DNA from 2 places in the Ruegeria sp. BHSA191 genome. Region 2 is predicted to be linked to the other one. Evidence: riboswitches for the same ligand, from Rfam matches in the RefSeq annotation. Region 2 holds a riboswitch; the other holds the start of a gene.

Region 1 (10,304 bases), on a different contig from region 2:
ACTGGAACTGGCGGCGAAACCGAGTTTTTCCCAGCTTGAACGATTGCAGCAACAGCCGTGCGGGCAAAGTCTGGGCGGCCAGCGACATTTCGATGGACAACCTCGTGTGCCGCTGCGACAGCGGCAGCAACTCGACCGTGGTCAGGCTGGTCATGCCCTTACCCGCGGCCACGAACCGCATCAGCGACGGGCGTTCGAACTCGGCCAGTTCGACCGACATGCGGCGCGTTCGACCGCGCACCTTGAATTCGGCATCCCAACAGGCGCCGACCCCGGGGGAAGGCGTATCGAAGGTCCGCCGCACCTCGATCCCGCGCCGCAGCGCCATGCGTTCGAAACGCCCGAAATCCGCGACCATCTCGAAAACGTCCGAGATGGGGACCTGAATGTCTTCCTGTGCCGAAAACTGCATGTACGCCTTGATCGTTCGGTATTTTTGCCAGTGTCTCGCTAGTCCAGTGTATCCGCAAGCCAGTTGCGCAGAAGAAAATGCGCGATCGCGCCTTTTCGCGCCGGCATCAACCGCGGGTGTTCCCCGGCAAAGGCCTGCATCATGTCAGCGCGCGACACCCAGATCGCGTCTTCGATCTCGACCGGATCGATCATCAGCCGCTGCGACAGGGCCTGTGCCGCACATCCAAACATCAGCGAAGCTGGAAACGGCCAGGGCTGGCTGGCCAGATAGCTGACCGCACCGACCGGCACGCCGGCTTCTTCCATGACCTCGCGTCGCACGGCGGCCTCGAGCGTTTCGCCCGGTTCGACGAATCCGGCCAACAGTGAATACATCCCCTCGGGCCAGCCGGGCGAGCGCCCCATCAGCACTGCGTCGCCAAAGGTGACCAGCATGATGACCACCGGATCAGTGCGCGGGAAGTGCTGGGCGCCGCATTCGGGGCAGGCCCGCTGCCAGCCGCCCTGTGCCGGGGCGCTGCGGGTTCCGCACCGGGCGCAAAACCGATGGGTTTCGTGCCAGCCGATCACCGCCTTCGCCGTCGCGGCGATTTCGGCATCGCGGGGCGACAGACGGGTCATGATGCGACGCAGCTCGGCAAAGACATGACCGGTGGGCAGGTTCGGATGCTGCTGCTCGGAGCGATCGACAAAGGCCCCGACTCCAGACAAGTCCAGCCCGTCGGCCGGCCAATCAGATATGTCGGCGGCAAACAAGGGCGCGCCCGCGTCGGACGTCCCCATGAAAACGGGCTGTTCGACGGCACCCCCGGGGCCGCTCTGCACCAGAGCGTGGGTCATCGGCACCCAGGCCAGCTGATCCAGATCGCCGCCCTGCACCAAGATCTTGCCCCGCCACAGCAACAGGCAGCGCGACATCGGGTCCCTGCGGGCCGCCTCCAGTTCTTCGCCGTTGGCACGAATATCAGCGGCACGGTTCAGCCCCGATCCGCCGAATGTAACCTGCTCTGCCCGTTTCATGTCCATGCTCCTGCGATTGGCTCAAGGGCTGCCACGACTGTCGGCCCAGCGCAATGCCCAAGCCAAGGCCGCCGTTCGGCACCGCCTGCAAAAAAGACACATGGATGCCCGACAAATAAACGGATATTCTACCTTTCGGCGAACATGCATTTAAAACAACGCACAAAAGCAGAGCAGTTGAAAACAAAAACCTTGGCGCACGAAGCGCATGGCCAAGCGATCCAATCCGTCCTTCGCATCCTGGCGACGACGGACCTGCACATGAATCTGACCAGCTTCGACTATTACGCCGACCAGCCGGACCAGGCCATCGGGCTGACCCGCACGGCCAGCCTGATCCGCGTCGCCCGGCAAGAGGCCCGGCAGTCGGGCGCCGAAGTACTGCTGTTCGACAACGGCGACGCGCTGCAAGGCACGTTGCTGGGTGATTGGGCCGCCGACCAGCCCGGCCCTCAGCATCCTCTGTTGTCGGCTTTCGAGAAACTGGGCTATGACGCAATCGCGCTTGGCAACCACGATTTCAGCTTCGGGCTGCCCGTTCTGGAAGCCATCGTCGAACACGCGCCGTTTCCGGTGCTGTGCGGCAATCTCCGGCGCATTGGACGGGCGCAGGCCTGGCAGCCCTGGACCGTACTAACACGTCGGATTCGGGTCGGCGGCCAAGAGGTTCCGCTGCGCGTCGGCGTTTTTTCGATCCTGCCGCCGCAGACCGCCCGGTGGGAAGCGCACCATCTGGACGGGCAGGTCGAGGTCGCCGATTCGATTTCCACCGCCCGGACCTGCATTGCCGAACTGCGCGACCGCGGCTGTGACCTGGTGATTGCCCTTGCCCATTCCGGCCTTGGTGACGCCGAACCTGCCCCCATGTCCGAAAACGTGGTGATCCAGCTGGCGGCTCTGGCCGGCGTGGATGCCATCGTGGCCGGGCACACGCACATGCTGTTTCCCGCAGACGTCCCGGACCCGGTGGCCAGCATGGACCTGCAAAACGGTCTGATCCACGGCAAGCCCGTGGTCATGCCCGGAACCGCCGGAACGCATCTGGGCGTGATCGACCTGACGCTGGAGCGAGATGCGACAAGGTGGAAAATCGTCGCGAAATCCGGCCGACTTCGCTCTGTTCAGCCTGCGCAGCCGGATGCGGGGCCTGTGCCCGAAGACCCCGAGATGATGCAAGTGTTCCAAACCGGACACGCACGGACACGCCGCCGTGCGGCATCGCCGGTCGGGCGGACGGAGCAGGCCATGCACAGCTATTTCACTTTCTGCGGGCTGGATCGCGGCCTGACCTTGGTCGCCGCCGCCCAGGCCGCAGCGCTGCGGCCGGTTCTGAAAGAGTCGAAGTTGGAAAACCTTCCGCTGCTGTCGAGCGTAGCACCCTCCAAATTCGGGGGTCGGGCCGGGCCACGCCATTTCACCGATGTTCCGCGGGGCGACGTGTTCCTGCGCCACGTGTCGGATCTGCATGTGTTTCCCAATGAGTTGCGGGCGGTCGTCGTTACCGGTGCGCAGTTGCGGGATTGGCTGGAAATGTCGGCAGCAGTCTACCGGCAAATCGACGGCGCCCGCGAAGCAGACCTGATAGACCCGCAGGCGACCGGGCACAATTTTGACGTCCTGCACGGGGTGACCTACGAAATCGATCCGTCATGCCCGCCGCGTTTCGACCTTGGGGGACACCGGACCGGTAACGAGAATGGGCGGATACGAAACCTTTGCCATCACGGCACCCCGGTCACGCCGGAACAGGCCTATGTCGTGGCCGTCAACAACTATCGGGCCAATGGCGGTGGCAATTTCCCGATCCTGCGGCAAAGTCCGGCGATCCAGATGCCGCGCATGAATATCCGCGCGATCGTCCGGGATTACCTGTCCGGAGCGCTGGAACGCGATCCGCTCGAAGATGCTCCGGCCAGCTTTTCCCTGACCGGTTTCCACGGGCGTGCGGCCGTGCTGCGCACCGGACCGGGCGCCGAGAAATACCTGGATGAACTGGCCGCTTTCAGCCCCGAGCTGCTTGGGTTGGACGACCAGGGCTTTCTCCGGATTCGGCTGTGGCCGTGACGGGTTGCCAAGCGCCTGCGTGATGCCTATATCGGCGGTCGAGAGGTTGGCGCGGGCAAGCGCCTCGCCAACCTGGTCAGGTCCGGAAGGAAGCAGCCACAACGAGCCCCGCTTGGGTCGCTGTCCAACCTCTCACTTGATGCCGTCATGGCACACTGTTTTCCGATCATTCCCTGATGCAGGGCCGCCGGACTGGTCGTCAGGCAATCAGCCGCGGCCAGATTGCGCGGCTGCGCCGGGCGAAGGCGCCGACATGGCCGACCTCGCGCAGGCCGAAGGCGGCCGGGGTCAATAGATGACGCCGCGCCGCAGGCCCGTACAACTCGACCAGCCGCCAGACCGCGGGCGGCGGAACCGTCTGATCATCCTCCAGGGCGATGACGTCCACCGGGGCCGTCATTCGGCCCCAATCGGCCGGCGGAAGCGTGTCGCCTAGTTCCGGCAGATAGCTGTCGGGTGACGTACACCACTTGCGCCACTGCCAATAGACCCCGGATGGCAGGTCGGACCCGAACCCAAGCATCCGCCCCGGCAGATAGCCCAGCAGACGCACCAGAGGCGGCACATGACCATACCAGAACAGGCTCGCCAACCCTTTGTAGGGCCAGGGATGATCGGCCAGGGTCACCAGCCCCGAACACACGCAAATCATCCGGTCGATCCGGTCGATCCCGGGCTGAAGCGGCCCCAGCATCCCGCCAACCGAATGACCGATGACCCAAAGCTTGGCATCGGGATAGCGCCGCCGCATCTCGGCCTGCGCCGCCGGCATGTCCTTCAGCGCCCAACCGGCCATAGTGGCATCCGAGTCTTTCAGGCGCCGTTTCAGAGATGTCCCGAAATCGCGATAGTCATAGGTCAGGCAGGCCATGCCCCGTTCAGCGGCCAGCCACCGCGCGAAATGCTGGTAGTAGTCCCGCGGCACGCCGGTTGCCCCGTTCAGTACGACAGCGATTTCCGGCCTGGCCATCGGTGCATAGAGCCGCGCCGACAGGTTTGCCTCGCTCGCCGAAAACTCGAAATCCTCGACTTTCACGGTCTGCTGCGAATCCAACATCCATGCCTCCAAGCGCTCTGGACCGATTGGTCTAATCATTGCATCTGGACCGATCGGTCCAGCCCTGTCAAGATGCGTGCAAGATGACCCGACGTCCGCAAAACACCCGCGATCGCCTGACCCAGACCGCCGCCCGGCTGTTCCAGCGCTCGGGCTACAACGGTGTCGGCCTGACCGAGATCCTGACCGAGGCCCGGGCGCCCAAAGGCTCGCTGTACCACCATTTTCCAAAGGGAAAGCAGGATCTTGCCCTCGCTGCGGCCAGCTGGGCTTCGGACGGGATGCGCGACATGATCGCGGCGGCGTTCAACGACGCGCAGGATTTCCGCGCAGGGGTCACCACCCTTTGCCACAAGATCGCGAAACTGTTCGACACCTCGCCGCAATGGGAGACCTGCCCGATCGCCGCCACCCTGTTCGAAAGCCCCGACAACCGGGCCTTCCGCGACCATGCCGACCGGCTGTACGAAAGCTGGATCGACGAGGTGCGCGGCCACGCGGAACGGTTCGGCGTCGCGCATCCTGACATGGCGGCCGACACCCTGTTCATCATGATGCAGGGCGGCTGGCAACTGGCGCGCGCGCGTCGGGATTCGAATGTGCTGCGCCGGTTGCCCGAGCATGTCCCGTGGGACCGGTTCCAGCCGCGCGACTGAATGCGGCTTGACTCGGCCCGACCCTGACCGCTAGCGATTGGGTGATGGTTCCCGCGCCTTCAGCCGGGATGAAAAGGGAACACGGTGCGGCCCCCCCCGGGACAATCGGAACGGGCCAATGCCGGGACTGCCCCCGCAACTGTAGGCGGAGAGCGATGCCGAGATACCACTGACCGCAAGGTTGGGAAGGTCGGCAAAGCAACGACCCGCAAGTCAGGAGACCTGCCATCAAACGTGAAACCGAAACTCGGACGGGGTGTCCGGGCAGGGTCTGGCCGTGAAATCGGCTGTCCGCCCCGGTCCGCCCCGCCCAGCGCGCGGAGGGCGCATCATGATCTGGAAGACCAACACGCACGAATTTTCCGCAACCGTCTGCCAACGCACGGGCAGTACCTGCCCGGCGCTGACGCATCTGGCCCGGTCGGTCGCGCAGGCGGTCGCGGCGGCCGACGCGGCAACCTCGCCCGATTTCCGGGTGGAAGGCAGCAGCGAACTGACCCATTGCACGCCGGGCTGCATGGCCCGCTTTGACGCTCGCGCCGACCTGATCCGGGTGTATTGCGGCGCACGCGAAGGGGCAGATACGCAAAGCTTGGACGCCTATGCCGACCTGATGTTCAATGATCAGGCCGATGCCTGCCTCGCGCAGGGGCTGGACACGTCACCCTGCGCGATGCTGCAGGCGGTCGCGCTGGATCCCACCACCCTGGCGGAACACGCCTTGCCGGCAGTCATCTGACGGTCAGTCCGGGGTAGCAACCCGAGCCGGCGCCACGGCCCAGAGCAACTGCGCCTCGGTTTCCACGGCGCAGGGGCGAACGGCCCGCAGGCGTTTGAGCGCCGGTTCCGGGGCTTCGCCACATTCGATCATCAGGCGCAGAAAGGCCATGCCGGATCGTCCACAGCCCCCCCGGCAATGCACCAGAACTCGCCCGCCGCCGCTCAGCGCATGGCGGGCGGCGGCGCTGACTGGCGGCCACTGGCCGTCAAAGTCATCCCCCGGCGCCGAAAAATCGGCGACCGGCATATGCGCCCAGCGGCTAGCACGCCCTTGGATGTCCGATCCGAAATCTCCCGCCCCCACGGCGACCATCTCGGCCAGGGTCGTCATCGAGATCACAAGACCCGGCGCCCAGCCCCCGATCAGGTCCAGGTCGCCGCGGTAGTCGCCGCCTCCGCCGGGTATCGAGGTCAGGGCAAGCGAACCGCCCCCGACCTGCAGGGCATGAACAACCAGATTGGACATCGAAACCACCCCTCGGGAAACGCATCACTGAAACTATTGGTCCAGTATGGCCCAACCAGCGCCACCGCCAAAGCGAAAAACCTGCACCGGCGCTGTGGACGCGGGGCACCGGGAACTCTACCCTGCATCGTCAGTACGAATCCGTCAGAGCAGACATGACCACACAGTCCAGCCCCGCCTATCAGGTTCTCGCCCGAAAATACCGCCCGGAAACCTTTGCCGACCTGGTCGGTCAGGATGCCATGGTGCGCACGCTGAAAAACGCGTTCGAGGCGGATCGGATCGCGCAGGCCTTCATCATGACCGGCATCCGTGGCACCGGCAAGACAACCACGGCCCGGATCATCGCCAAGGGCATGAACTGTATCGGCCCCGACGGCAATGGCGGACCAACGACCGAACCCTGCGGCCAGTGCGAGCATTGCGTGGCCATCATGGAAGGTCGCCATGTGGACGTGCTGGAAATGGACGCCGCCAGCCGCACCGGCGTGAACGACATCCGCGAGATCATCGACAGCGTGCGCTATCGCGCCGCCAGCGCGCGGTACAAGATCTATATCATCGACGAAGTCCACATGCTGTCGACCAGCGCCTTCAACGCGCTGCTGAAAACGCTGGAAGAGCCACCCGGGCATGTGAAGTTCATCTTTGCCACGACAGAGATCCGCAAGGTTCCGGTCACCGTGCTGTCGCGCTGCCAACGGTTCGACCTGCGTCGGATCGAGCCCGAAGTGATGATCGGCCTGCTGCGCAAGATCGCCACCGCCGAGGGCGCGGAAATCTCGGATGACGCGCTGGCCTTGATCACCCGCGCCGCCGAAGGCTCGGCCCGGGATGCGACCTCGCTGCTGGATCAGGCGATCAGCCATGGCGCCGGCGAAACCACCGCCGACCAGGTGCGCGCGATGCTGGGGCTGGCCGACCGGGGCCGCGTTCTTGACCTGATGGACATGATCCTGCGTGGCGATGCGGCCGGGGCCCTGACCGAACTGGGTGCGCAATATGCCGAGGGCGCCGACCCGCTGGCAGTGCTGCGCGATCTGGCCGAAATCACCCATTGGGTCTCGGTGGTGAAGATCACCCCTGACGCGGCAGAAGATCCGACCGTCTCACCCGATGAGCGCACCCGCGGACAGCAGATGGCCGAGGCGTTGCCGATGCGGGTGCTGACCCGGATGTGGCAGATGCTGCTGAAGGCGCTCGAGGAAGTCTCGGCCGCCCCCAACGCGATGATGGCCGCGGAAATGGCGGTGATCCGCCTGACCCATGTGGCCGATCTGCCCAGCCCGGAAGAGTTGATCAAGCGCCTTCAGGACAGCCCTCCACCGCCCGTCGGCGGGCCGGGGGGCGGCGTTCCGGACGCCGGAAACAGCGCCCCGCCCGTGACCGCGACGGCCTCGGCCCATGCGCCAGCCCCGCGTGGCGTGGGCGGCGCGCCGACGGCGGCGTTGGCCCAGGACGTGCAGACCGCGCTGGCGCGTTATCCAACTTTCGAGCATGTGGTCGAACTGATCCGCGCCAACCGCGACGTAAAACTGCTGGTCGAGGTCGAAAACGGCGTCCGCCTCGTCTCGTACCAGCCGGGACGGATCGAGTTCACGCCCACCGAAAAGGCCCCCACCGACCTGGCCGCGCGGCTCGGGTCCGCTCTGCAGCGCTGGACCGGCAATCGCTGGGCGGTCTCGATCGTCTCGGACGGGGACGCCCCCACAATCGCCGAACTGCGCGACGCGGCCGAGCTGGCGCTGAAGGCCAAGGCCGAAGAACACCCTTTGGTTCAGGCGGTTCTGACACAATTCCCCAAGGCCCGCATCACCCGGATCGAAACCCCTCAGGACCGCGCGGCCAAGGTCGAAACCGAAGCCCTGCCCGAGGTCGAGGACGAATGGGATCCATTCGAGGAAGACTAATCACCCGCGCAGAAGGCGCGCTGCCCTTGTGAAGGACGCAGACGGCCCGTATTTAGGCCGCAATTCGAATGACAGGAGACATACAGATGCTCAAAGGACTCGGCGGTCTGGGCGACATGGCCAAGATGATGAAATCCGCGCAGGAACTGCAGACCAAGATGGCGCAGATGCAGGAAGATCTGAACACCATCATGGTCGTCGGCGAATCCGGCGCGGGCTTGGTCAAGGCCACGGCCTCGGCCAAAGGCGAGCTGAAAGGTCTGGACATCGACCCGTCGATCTTCAACAGCGACGACAAGGAAGTGGTCGAGGACCTGATCCTGGCCGCCATCAAGGACGCGCAGACCAAGGCGGCCGAGCGGTCGCAGGAAGAAATGACCAAGCTGACCGAAAGCATGGGTCTGCCGGCGGACATCAAGCTGCCGTTCTAATCTTCGCCCCTCAAACCCCCGCCGCCAAAGCCACGCAGGACAGGCCATGAGTTCGAACAGTGACATCGACGCCCTGATCGACCTGATGGCCAAGCTGCCGGGGCTGGGGCCGCGCTCGGCCCGGCGGGCGGTGCTGCACCTGATCCGCAAACGCACCCTGCTGCTGACGCCGTTGTCGGACGCCATGCAGCAGGTCGCCGCCACCGCGCGCGAATGCCTGAACTGCGGCAACGTGGGCACCACCGACATCTGCGACATCTGCAATTCCGAAGACCGCGCCACCGGAGAGCTGTGCGTGGTCGAAGACGTGGCCGACCTGTGGGCGATGGAACGCGCAGGGGTATTCAAAGGCCGCTACCATGTGCTGGGCGGAACGCTCTCGGCACTGGACGGCGTCGGCCCGGATGACCTGCGCATCCCCCGCCTGCGCGACCGGGTGACTGCCGAAAACATCACCGAAGTGATCCTGGCCCTGAACGCCACCGTCGACGGGCAGACCACGGCCCATTACATCGCAGATCAGCTGGAAGGACAGGTCCGCCTAACCTCGCTGGCGCAGGGCGTGCCGATCGGGGGCGAGTTGGATTATCTGGATGACGGGACGATCACCGCAGCGCTGCGGGCGCGGAAGGAACTGTAAGGCTTCGAAATCCGTGCGCTTTCTTCGTGGGCGATGACCCGACGTTACGTCATCTGGATTTTTATCCATCACTACCACTAGACGACCGGTCTATTAACTGCCATCTCGTGACCCATGAGCACGCAACGCAAGGATACCCGGAAACAAATTCTGGCCGTTGGCCGCCGGCTGACCGCCGAGCGTGGGTTTGTCGGCGTCGGCCTGAGCGACCTACTGAAAGAGGCCGGAGTCCCCAAGGGCTCGTTCTACCATTACTTCGCCTCGAAAGAGGATTATGGCTGCGCGCTTCTAGAAAGTTTTGCCGACGATTACCGACAAGGGCTGGCGGACACGCTGAACAACCCCTCGCTGAACGCGCATGATCGATTCCTTGCCTATTTCCAGGGCTGGATCCGCAAACAGACCGGGCAAAACCCCGAAGAGCGCTGCCTGGTCGTCAAGCTTGCGGCCGAGGTTTCGGACCTGTCAGACAGCATGAGCGGTGTTCTGCAAAACGCCGTGGACGGCATCGTCGAGGCCCTGACCCAGACCCTGCGCGACGGCATCGCCGAAGGTTCGGTGGCCCGGCTCGAGGACCCGGCAATGACTGCGCGTGCGATCTATCACCAGTGGCTCGGCGCCAGCCTGGTCGCTGGCCTCTCCGGATCGGTCGAGCCGCTGGAATCGGCCATGAAATCAACCGCATCCGCGATACGCCCCATGTAAAAAATTTTGACCATATACTAGACGACCGGTCTATTAGAAAGCCGAAAACAGGAGCCTGCCCATGAAAATTCTCTACAAAACATCAGCAACGGCCACCGGTGGCCGGTCGGGGGTGACCGCGCTGGATGACGGCTCGTTGTCGATTCCGATGGTGCGTCCGG
Region 2 (10,304 bases):
GGACGTGCAGGTCGAGATCGCCGAGCACGCCTGTTTCAGTGGTTGCAATGAACCGACCGTGGTGGCGATGCAGGGGGAAAGCTTGGCGTCTTACGTGTTTTCGGGGATCGATCCGGTTGCCGATGCCGATGACATTGCGGCGACCTGCCGGACCATTCTGAACAGCCCGAATGGCTGGATCGAGGACGCCCGGCCGTGCGGGCGGCTTCGCTTGTGTCTGCGGGCGCGGATCCCTGCGCTTCAGTCCACCTGAACCGTGACCGAGGCGCTGACAGGCACCCCATCCACGGCGAGCGGGCTGTGGCTGTTGGCGTTCAGCGAGACCTCAATGGTCGCTTCGCCCTTGGGCAGGTCCGGAAGGTGCATCCAGTCGCCATAAAGCCGCGCTAGCTTGACGCCGTTCACATAGACATGCGCATGGCCTTCGCCAGGCCTGTCCGCCAATGAGGCGTTCTCCGGAGAGAAGTGGAAGTTCTTTGGCACCACATGCAGGTTCCAACCCGCCATCGGGTCAGGGGTGACGGCGATCTCCAGCCCCGGCGCATCCGGTCCGGCGGGCAGGTTGATGGCGGTGCTGTGATCATGGGCCGTGGCCTCGACGTGATGGCCGCCGTGTTGAGCGGGGTCGGTATGGTCGTGACCGTCGAAGGTGACGCCGTTGGCTGCGGCCAGCACGAACCCGGCGCCCCCGCCAAAGACCAGACCGATCGCAAATAGTGCAAGCGAGCGTGTCATCTTGTTTCCTTGAAAAGCAGATGATCCGCCAGTTGGTCGCCGGCGGATCGTGGGATTTCGGGGATCAGGCCGCGGCTTCGACGCGCTTGCCCTCGCTTTGCCAGAAATACCCGGCAAAAGCACCCAGCAGCACCCAGGCCGCAAGACCCACGCCGAAGGCGCGCGCGGCGAACAGGGCCCCGATCTCGGTCGGAACCGGCCCGGTGAACACGTCGGGTTCCGGCGCGCCGATCAGGTGCGGGGCCATCAGCAGCACGGCCGCGACCAGATAGCTGACGATGTTGCCACCAAAGGCGATCAGCCACAGCGCCACCACGGCAGCCGCGACGGTTGCCCACCACCAGATTTGCCGCGCGAACACATCGGCTGCGGCTACGCCCGGAACCTCGGGGGCCAGGGTGAAACCCGGCGCCAGATGAAAGGCGATGAAACCGGCCAGGCCCCACAACACGCCCGTGCGCCCGTCAACCGGGTGGCCCAGCGCCTCGGCCAGCGACATCAGGGCGACCAAAACCAGCGCATAGCCGGTATAGGTCAGCATGGTGAACACCACGCTCAGCCCGTCGCGGGTCAGGTCCGAGAACATGCCCGGCAGCTCGGGATGGGCCGACACGGCCTCGGCCCCGAAATGCACCAACTCCCCGGATTCATAGAGTTCAGCGTGCAGCAACACGGGCTGCACGAATAGCAACTGCAGCAGGGCGACGATCAACCCGGCTGCGGCACCAGCGAACAACGCGCTGGTCAGAATGCGGCTGAACATTGGTTTAGTGGCAGGGGAAGCCGGTAGCGTGGCGCACGTCATGGGCGGCGTCATGCAGCGCCGATGCCTGAACGTGACCGGCCACGGTAATGATCCCCAGGCCCAAGGCCGCCGCGAACACTGCCGAAAGCATGCCGGCGCGTACCGTTGATGCGGTTTGCGTTTGTGTCGTCATTTTCTGTCCTCCTGTGCCGCCGCACCCGACGGCCGGTGTTTCATTGTTCGCCTGGCAGGTCTCCTGGCTTGCGGGTCAGCGCCTCTGTTCGCCTTCCCCCCGAACGGATCGGGAGTGGCTGGTTGAACAGGGCTCACCGCTTACAGTCGCGGGGGCGGCTTTGGATTTGACCTGCGCGCAGGCCGCACCAAATTCCCTCTTAGCATCCGGATGTCTCCGGCAGGACCAGACCCGTCCATTTAGACGTGAATGCCGCTATGGCGCAATCGCCATTTGCGACCTTTCGCGTCAAATCCCGCGCTTTTTGAGGACATAGATATCCATGATCCACCCGTGCCGGGCGCGGGCTTCGGTGCGCGTGCGCAGAATCTCGTCGGCCACATCGGCCAGCGGACCCTTGATCAGGATCTGCTCGGGCATACCCACGTAAGCCCCCCACCAGATGTCAAAATCGGCCATGTTCAGCGTCTGGAACGAACACGCGCCATCCAGCATCACCGCAACCGTATGCGCGTCGGTTGGCCAGCCCTCGTCGCGGATGCGCCGGCCGGTGGTGACCAGATAAGGCGCGCCGATCTCGTTGATGGGCATGGCATGGGCCGCCGTCAGCGCCTGCAGCGCCGTGATGCCTGGGATCACGGTGGTGTTCGGCTGCGGGTCCAGCCGCGCCGCGATTCGCAGCGAACTGTCATAGAGCGACGGGTCGCCCCAGATCAGCAGGGCGACGGTGCGTGCCTCGGGGTGCCGAGCCATCGCCTCCTGCCAGCGCAGGGCGATTGCGTCGTGCCATTCATCCACGCCGCGCAGGTAGCCGTCCTGTGACCGGCGCTCGGGGATGTCGAAATAGGCAATTTGGGGCGGTGTGTCGATGACCTTGCGGATGATTTCCTCGCGCACCCCCGCCAGATCGGCCTTGTTGACGCCCTTACGCGGGATCAGGATCAGATCGGCGGCGCGGATCGCCTGCGCGCCCTGAAGCGTCACATGATCGGGGTTGCCGGTGCCGATCCCGACCAAGACCAGATCAATCATCGTCGCTCTCCGCCAGCGGACCATAGAGGATCAGCGCCGGCGCGGTACCGATCTCGGAGTTTAGGCGCTCGGCCAGGGCGCCGACGGTGGACCGGTGCAACGATTGCTGAGGCGTCGAAACCGATTCGGCCATTAGCGCAGGGGTGTCCAGCGGAAGCCCATGCGTGTGCAGAACCCGTGCCAGCATGGGAAAGGTGCGCTTGCCCATGAACACCACCGTCGTCGCGCTCGGGTCGGCCAGCGCGGGCAGGTTCAGGTCCTCGGGCAGCTTGCCGCTGACATCGTGGCCGGTGACGAATTGCACCCGCCGCGCGGTCAGGCGCCGGGTCAGCGGGATGCCTGCCGCGGCAGCCGCGGCAATCGCCGAGGGGATGCCCGGAATGATCTCGTATGCGATCCCGGCGGCGCGCAGGGCCACCAGTTCCTCTTCGAGCCGCCCGAACAGGCCGCCATCGCCCGATTTCAGCCGCACGATTCGTTGGCCGGTCTGGGCGTACTCCACCAGTAGGCGGCTGACGTGGTCCTGCTTGGGCGAGGGCCGCCCGGCGCGCTTACCCACGCCCACAAGGTCGGCCTCTTTGCGCGCATGGCTCAGGATCGGCCCGCTGCTGAGATCGTCGAACAGCACCGCGTCGGCCTTTTGCAGCCGGTCCACGGCTTTGAGGGTCAACAACTCTGGGTCGCCGGGACCGGACCCGATGAAGGAAACGAAACCGTTCATGCGCTGGCCTCTGCGATCAGATGGAAGAACGTACCGGTGACATGCCCGCGGCGCGATCCGGTCTGTGGGCCTTCGGCGCCTTCGGCGTCAAAAACCCGTGCCAGGGGCGCATCGGGCTGCTCGACGATCGAAGAATAGTGGAACTCGTGCCCCCGCAGCGCGGTTCCAGCAGAGAATCCGGGCATGTCGGCCAACAACTCGGCCCGGCGATAGCCCAGGTTGAATTTGCGCTTTTCGTACGAAGTGACCAGGCCCAGCAGCCCGGCCATCCGGTGGCGGGTGCCGTCCTTGTCGATCAGCCCTTGTCCCAAGGCCATGTAGCCGCCGCATTCGCCATGCACGGGCCGCGTTTCGGCATGTTTGCGCAAGCCGGTCAGGAACCGCTCTGCCGCAGCCAGGGTTCCGGCGTGCAGTTCGGGGTACCCGCCGGGCAACCAGACCAGATCGGTATCCGGGGCCGGCGCCTCGTCCGCCAGAGGAGAGAACGGCAGGATCTCGGCCCCGGCCGCCCGCCAGCCTTCCAGAAGATGCGGGTAGGTAAAGGAAAACGCCGCGTCCTGGGCCAACGCGATCCGTTGCGCCGGAGGGCGCGGCAGCGCGGCCGACGACGGCCCCATCGGGCCCGAGGAGGCCGCCCGCTTGATCGCCTCCAGATCCACATGCGCGCGCAGGAAGGCCGCGTATCCGGCAATCGCGCTTTCCAGATCGGGGTGCTCGACCGCTTGGATCAGGCCCAGATGCCGCTCGGGCAGGGTCAGGTCGCCGCGCCGGGGCAAAACGCCCAGAACCGGCAGGCCCGCGCGCTCCATCCCTAGGCGGGTCAGGCGTTCGTGGCGCTGGCTGGCGCAGCGGTTCAGGATCACGCCAGCAAAGGGCAGGTCGGGGTTGTACATCCGAAACCCCAGCGCCGTGGCCGCAGCCGACTGAGCCTGACCGCCCACATCCAGCACCAGAACCACGGGCCAACCCATGCGCAGCGCGGTTTCGGCGCTGGACCCATGGCCCAGTTCGCCCGGCTTTGCGACCCCGTCGAACAGGCCCATCGACCCTTCGGCCACCACGATGTCGGCGCCTTTGGCCTGCGCTGCAATCGCGCCCAGTAATGGCGCGCCCATCGCCCAGCTGTCCAGGTTGAACGAGGCCCGCCCCGCCGCCGCCCGGTGAAAGGCCGGGTCGATGTAGTCGGGACCGCTCTTGAAGGGTTGCACGGTCAGCCCGTCCTCGGCCAGCGCGCGCAGCAGGCCCAGCATCACCGTTGTCTTGCCCGTCCCCGAGGATGGGGCCGAGATCAGCAGTCCGGGCGGGTTAGTCATCTCCGTGACTCCAGCTCGACCACGGGCTGTCGGCGCTTTGTGGGCGGTAACGGCGGTCATAGGTCTTTGAATACAAACAGCTTTCGTCGAATCCTTCACCGGCCAGCGCCGGCCCGACCAGGATCAGCGCGGTGCGCGAGATGCTCTCGTCCAGCGATTCCTTCAACGTGCCCAGGGTGGCGCGGACGATCCGCTCGTCCGGCCAGCTGGCGCGGTACACCACGGCCACGGGGCAATCGGCGCCATATGCGGGGGTCAGGTCAGCCACTACCTTGTCCAGATTGCCGATCGACAGGTGGATGGCCAGTGTGGCGCCAGTGCGGGCGAAGTTTTCCAGCGTTTCGCCCTCGGGCATGGACGAGGCGCGCCCCGAGGTCCGCGTCAGCACCACCGATTGTGCCAGCCCGGGCAGGGTCAGTTCGGTGCCCAAAGCGGCCGCGGCGGCGGCAAAGGACGGAACGCCGGGGGTCACGCTGACGGGAATGCCCATCTGTTTCAGGCGTCGGATCTGTTCGCCCATCGCCGACCAGACCGACAGGTCGCCCGAATGCAGGCGGGCCACGTCCTGACCGGCGTCATGGGCGGTTTTGATTTCAGCCATGATCTGATCCAGATCCATCGGCGCGGTGTTCACGATGCGCGCGCCTTCGGGGCAGTGCGCCAGGATCTCCTCGGGCACAAGCGACCCGGCATACAGGCACACCGGGCAAGCGGCGATGATGTCGCGTCCGCGCAGGGTCAGAAGGTCGGCGGCGCCCGGTCCGGCGCCGATGAAATGAACGGTCATCTCTGTCCTCCGATGGCGACCGCGCAGGTGGCAAGCCGGTCGTCCGAGATCTGTCGGGGTGAAAGCAGCCGCGCGCCCGGTCCGGCGGCGGCAAGGGCCGAAGCTTCGGCCACGCTGCCGGTGCCATGACTGGCGCGGCTGCGGGGCGAGCAGGTGAGGGTGCGTTGCCCGGCCAGATCGGCCGGGTTCGCGAAATGCAGGGGCAGGGCGCAGGCGGCGGCAAATTCGGCCAGCGCCGGGTGGCCGGCCTTGTCGGCGGCGGTGGCCAGCGCGTCCACCGCGTGCCCGGCGGTGGCGCGATCGAACGCGGCCCGCAGGCTGGCGCAGGTCGCGGTGGACGAAAACCCAAGCCCGGCCACGATCATAGGGTCACGCTCCACTGAACGACCGGATAGGCCGATTTCCAGCCACGCCGGGGGCCGAGGTCGCCGGCCTGCGCCAGCTCGATCCGCAGCAGGTCGCCGCCCAGCTTGGCGTGCCATTGGCTCAGCACTGCTTCGCTTTCCAGTGTCACGGCGTTGGCCACCAGCCGGGTGCCCGAGGGCAGGTTGGCCGCAAGCCAGTCCAGCAGCGCGTCGCTCAGCCCGCCGCCGATGAACACCACGTCAGGCAAGGGTAGGCCGTCCAGCGCGTCAGGCGCCGGGCCATGGATGATCTGCAACCGATCCTGTCCCAGCGCGTCGGCATTGGCGCGGATGCGCGCGGCGCGGTCTGCGCGCGGCTCGATCGTGGTGGCGGTCAGGGACGAGTCGCACATCAGCCACTCGATGCCGATCGAGCCGCTGCCGCCGCCGATGTCCCACAGATGCTCGCCCCGAGCGGGCGCCAGCGCCGACAGGGTCAGCGCGCGCACCGGCCGTTTGGTGATCTGCCCATCGGTTTCGAAGATCTCGTCGGGTTTGCCCGAGGCCAACGGTAGCGCACGCCCGTCGCCCGAAACCTCGAGCGCAACGCAGACCGGATGCCCGAACGAACCCAGCAGGGCTTCGGTCAGGGACATGCTGCGCGCGCGTTCCCGAGGGCCGCCGAGGGCCTCCATCACGTGCAGGGTCGTATCGTCGAACCCGGTCTCGGTCAGATAGCGGGCCAACTCGGCCACCGCGGCACCGTCGCGCAGCAGGATGATGGCGCGCAGGCCGCGGGACAGATGCGGACGCAGGCGGGTCAGGGGGGCGGCGTGCAGACCGAAGGTGGCAGTGCTTTCCAACGGCCAGCCCAACCGCGCGGCCGCCAGCGAGAAGGTCGACTGCCCCGGCCGTGCCACCCAGTCTTCGGGGGCGAAATTGCGCGCGATCACCGACCCGGAGCCAAACCAGAACGGATCACCCGAGGCCAGCACCACCGTGCGCCGGCCCTTCAGCCCCTGCAGAAAGGGCAGCCCGTCGGCGAACGGCACCGGCCATTCGATGCGTTCGGCTCCGGTTTCGGGAACCAGTGAAAGGTGCCGGGGCGGGCCCATGATGACCTCGGCACGCTCCAACTCTTGACGGCTTGCGGCCGACAGGCCATCCAGTCCATCCTCGCCCAGGCCCAGGATGGTCAGCCACGGAGTTTCAGACATGCCCAACCTCCTGATCCTTGGCGGCACGACCGAGGCCAACGCATTGGCCCGCGCCGTGGCGGATTTGGGTGTGGCGGCAACCTATTCCTATGCGGGCCGGGTCGACAACCCGCGGCCGCAACCGCTGCCCACGCGCGTGGGTGGCTTTGGCGGGCCCGAGGGTCTGGCGCGTCATATCCGCGACACCGGCGTGACCCATGTGATCGACGCGACCCATCCCTTTGCCGCGCAGATGAGCCGCAATGCCATCGCCGCCTGCCAGCAGACGCAGACGCCGCTGGCCGCGCTGACCCGCGCGGAATGGACGGCCGCACCCGGCGACCGGTGGCAGCGCGTGCCCGACATCGCCAGCGCCGTTGCCGCGCTGGCCGGGCCGCCGCGTCGGGTGTTCCTTGCGGTGGGGCGCATGCATCTTGATGATTTCGCGGCGCAGCCCCAGCATCACTATCTTCTGCGGCTGGTCGATGAACCCGGCCCGCTGCCCTTCGCCGATTGCGACGTGGTCGTGTCGCGCGGGCCGTTTTCGATTGACGACGACACGGCGCTGATGCGCTGGCACCGAACCGAACTGGTGGTGTCCAAGAACGCTGGCGGCACCGGGGCCCGCGCCAAGCTGGACGCCGCGCGAGCGTTGGGCATCCCGGTGCTGATGATCGACCGGCCCAGGCTGCCCCGTCGGGTCGAGTTGACAAGCGTGCCGCAGGTTCTGGACTGGCTGGCTCATTCCGGCGTGGACCTTGGAGTATAGACGATGGGGCCGATGGGCCGGTCGATGACGCGGGTCAGCGACGAGCCGACGATCACCACCGTCTGCATGTCGGCCATGTCGGGCGTTGCCTCGGCCAGGGTCGCGATGCGGATTGCCTCATCTGGGCGCGATACGGCGCGAGCGAACAGGATCAGACGCTCGGGCTCGCATTCCTGCCGCAGGATTTCCAGCGTCTTTACAAAGCCTTCAGGCCGCGACTTCGAGCGCGGGTTGTAAAAGGCCATTGCGAAATCGGCCTGCGCGGCCAGCCGCAGGCGTTTCTCGATCACGGCCCAGGGCTTGAGGTTGTCGCTGAGGTTGATGGCGCAGAAATCATGGCCCAGGGGCGCGCCCGCCCGGGCCGCGGCGGCCAGCATGGCGGTGATGCCGGGCAGAACCTCGACAGGGATCTCGTGCCAGGTGTCGGGGCCGTTTTCCAGCGCCTCGAACACGGCGGCAGCCATGGCAAACACGCCCGGGTCGCCCGACGAGACCACGACCACCCGCTTGCCCTCGGCCGCCATGCGCAGCGCGTGCTGCGAGCGGTCGATCTCGACCCGGTTATCGCTGGCGTGCAGGGTCAGGCCCGGCCGTTCGGCCACCCGCGCGACGTAGGGAATATAGCCCACCACATCAGTCGCATCGGCCAAGGCGGCGGTCACCTCGGGGGTCACCAGCGCCTCGTTTCCGGGGCCAAGCCCGGCGATCTTGACCCAGCCGTTCATGGCCGCCGCCCCTGTCCGTGCACGATGATGATCGAGAAATAGGGCGTGACCTCGGTGCAGGCGTCGCTCAGCTTGCGGACGGTCTGGTTGGGCATCTGCGCGTATTCCACGATCCAGGCCCGGTCGAACAGGCCCGCCGTTTTGAGCGCGCGTTTCACCTTGTCGATGTTGCGGCCGATCTTCATCACCACCAGCGCGTCGGTGCGCGCCATTCGGTCGGCCAGAACCTCTTCGGGCAGGGTACCCATCAGCACCGTGAGGATGTCGTCGCCCCAGGTGATCGGATCACCCGAGGCCGTCCAAGCGCCCGACATGCCGGTGATCGCCGGCACCACCTCGACGGGCACCACGTCGCGCAGGCGGGTGTAGAGATGCATGAACGAGCCATAAAAGAACGGGTCTCCCTCGCACAACACCACCACGTCCTCGCCCTGATCGGCCAGTTCTTTCAAGCGCGCGGTGCAGCGTTCGTAGAACTCGGCCAGAAGCGCGTTGTAGCGCGGATCGGTGACCGGGATCTCGGTTGTGACTGGGTATTCCATGGGAAACTCGACCGCATCGTCGCGGATCATCCCGTTGACGATCTTGCGCGCCTGCCCGCTTCGGCCGGGCTTGCGGAAATAGGCCACGTGTTTCGCGTTGCGCAACAGGCGGTCGGCCCGGACGCTCATCAAATCGGGATCGCCTGGGCCGAGGCCCACGCCATAGATCGTGCCCATGGTCATTCCGCCCGGCTTGCGATGGCGTTGATCGCGGCGACGGTGATGGCGCTGCCGCCCAAGCGGCCCTTGACGATGCAGCTGGGGACGGGCTGGGCCTCCCACAGCGCGTCCTTGGATTCGACCGCGCCGACAAAGCCCACCGGGCAGCCGATGATCGCGGCGGGGCGGGGGCAGTCTGGGTCCTCGAGCATGTTCAGCAGGTGAAACAGCGCCGTGGGCGCGTTGCCGATGGCCACCAGCGCGCCTCCAAGGTGCGGGCGCCACAGTTCCAGCGCGGCGGCGGATCGGGTGTTGCCCATCTTCTCGGCCAGCGGGCGCACGCGCTCGTCCTGCAGTGTGCAGATGACCTGATTGTCGGCGGGCAGGCGAAAGCGGGTGACGCCTTCGGACACCATCCGCGCGTCGCACAGGATCGGCGCGCCGTTCTCCAGCGCCGCGCGCGCGGTGCCCACGAAGCCGGGTGAGAAATGGATGAACTCTTCCAGACCGACCATCCCGGCGGCATGGATCATGCGGACGGCGACCTGCTCTTCGTCGGGGTCGAAACGGGCCAGATCGGCCTCGGCCCGGATCGTGGCGAAGGATTGCTTGTAGATCGCCGCGCCGTCGGTTTCGTATTCATAGGGCATCAGGTCAGGTCCATGGTCTTCAGTGTTTCGGGGTCCAGCCCGCGCTGCAGGGGCTCATCTCCCGCGCGGCCGTGTTTTACAAGATCAAAGCGCCCGTCGCGGCCCACCAGCGTCAGATCGGCTGCGCCCATGCGCGCGCAGCCCTTGGCGCAGCCCGAGACATGCAGGCTGCCGGACACGCGCGGAGCCAGCGCGCGGGCGATGGCGCGGGTCTCGGCCTGCGCCTGCGGGCAGAATGGCGCGCCGGGGCAGGCGTCGGTGGCCAACAGGGGGTCGGCGCCGTCGGTCACGAAGGCCGGGGCGGGGATCGCCGCCCCGCCTTCCAGCAGGAACAACCGCCAGGGTGTTACGCGCAGGGCGGTGGCGCCCGAGGCCTCGACCATCGCGCGCAGG

What was found. A riboswitch is a leader RNA that binds a small molecule or an ion and turns the genes downstream of it on or off. The one in region 2 is predicted to bind cobalamin.
Region 1: another riboswitch for cobalamin. It lies ahead of AC2FNS_RS02010 (hypothetical protein); the one in region 2 lies ahead of AC2FNS_RS05815 (CbtB domain-containing protein).

What each region holds. Positions count from the first base shown of each region.
Region 1 is NZ_JBXWSH010000002.1:19,587-29,890, forward strand. Features, by position in the region: gene AC2FNS_RS01980 (SRPBCC family protein) at 1-412, opposite strand, end outside; gene nudC (NAD(+) diphosphatase) at 451-1,434, opposite strand; gene AC2FNS_RS01990 (bifunctional 2',3'-cyclic-nucleotide 2'-phosphodiesterase/3'-nucleotidase) at 1,579-3,498, shown strand; RNA gene ffs (signal recognition particle sRNA small type) at 3,539-3,635, shown strand; gene AC2FNS_RS02000 (alpha/beta hydrolase family protein) at 3,698-4,555, opposite strand; gene AC2FNS_RS02005 (TetR/AcrR family transcriptional regulator) at 4,639-5,211, shown strand; cobalamin riboswitch at 5,240-5,455, shown strand; gene AC2FNS_RS02010 (hypothetical protein) at 5,543-5,950, shown strand; gene AC2FNS_RS02015 (protein-tyrosine phosphatase family protein) at 5,954-6,457, opposite strand; gene AC2FNS_RS02020 (DNA polymerase III subunit gamma/tau) at 6,613-8,367, shown strand; gene AC2FNS_RS02025 (YbaB/EbfC family nucleoid-associated protein) at 8,454-8,798, shown strand; gene recR (recombination mediator RecR) at 8,845-9,438, shown strand; gene AC2FNS_RS02035 (TetR/AcrR family transcriptional regulator) at 9,553-10,143, shown strand; gene AC2FNS_RS02040 (organic hydroperoxide resistance protein) at 10,205-10,304, shown strand, end outside.
Region 2 is NZ_JBXWSH010000004.1:102,385-112,688, forward strand. Features, by position in the region: gene AC2FNS_RS05800 (DUF1636 family protein) at 1-253, shown strand, start outside; gene AC2FNS_RS05805 (hypothetical protein) at 241-735, opposite strand; gene AC2FNS_RS05810 (CbtA family protein) at 800-1,498, opposite strand; gene AC2FNS_RS05815 (CbtB domain-containing protein) at 1,503-1,673, opposite strand; cobalamin riboswitch at 1,710-1,918, opposite strand; gene cobF (precorrin-6A synthase (deacetylating)) at 1,962-2,705, opposite strand; gene cobA (uroporphyrinogen-III C-methyltransferase) at 2,698-3,426, opposite strand; gene AC2FNS_RS05830 (cobyrinic acid a,c-diamide synthase CobB) at 3,423-4,739, opposite strand; gene cobM (precorrin-4 C(11)-methyltransferase) at 4,732-5,526, opposite strand; gene AC2FNS_RS05840 (cobalamin biosynthesis protein) at 5,523-5,891, opposite strand; gene cbiE (precorrin-6y C5,15-methyltransferase (decarboxylating) subunit CbiE) at 5,888-7,087, opposite strand; gene AC2FNS_RS05850 (cobalt-precorrin-6A reductase) at 7,086-7,835, shown strand; gene cobJ (precorrin-3B C(17)-methyltransferase) at 7,808-8,560, opposite strand; gene AC2FNS_RS05860 (precorrin-2 C(20)-methyltransferase) at 8,557-9,285, opposite strand; gene AC2FNS_RS05865 (precorrin-8X methylmutase) at 9,282-9,911, opposite strand; gene cobG (precorrin-3B synthase) at 9,911-10,304, opposite strand, start outside.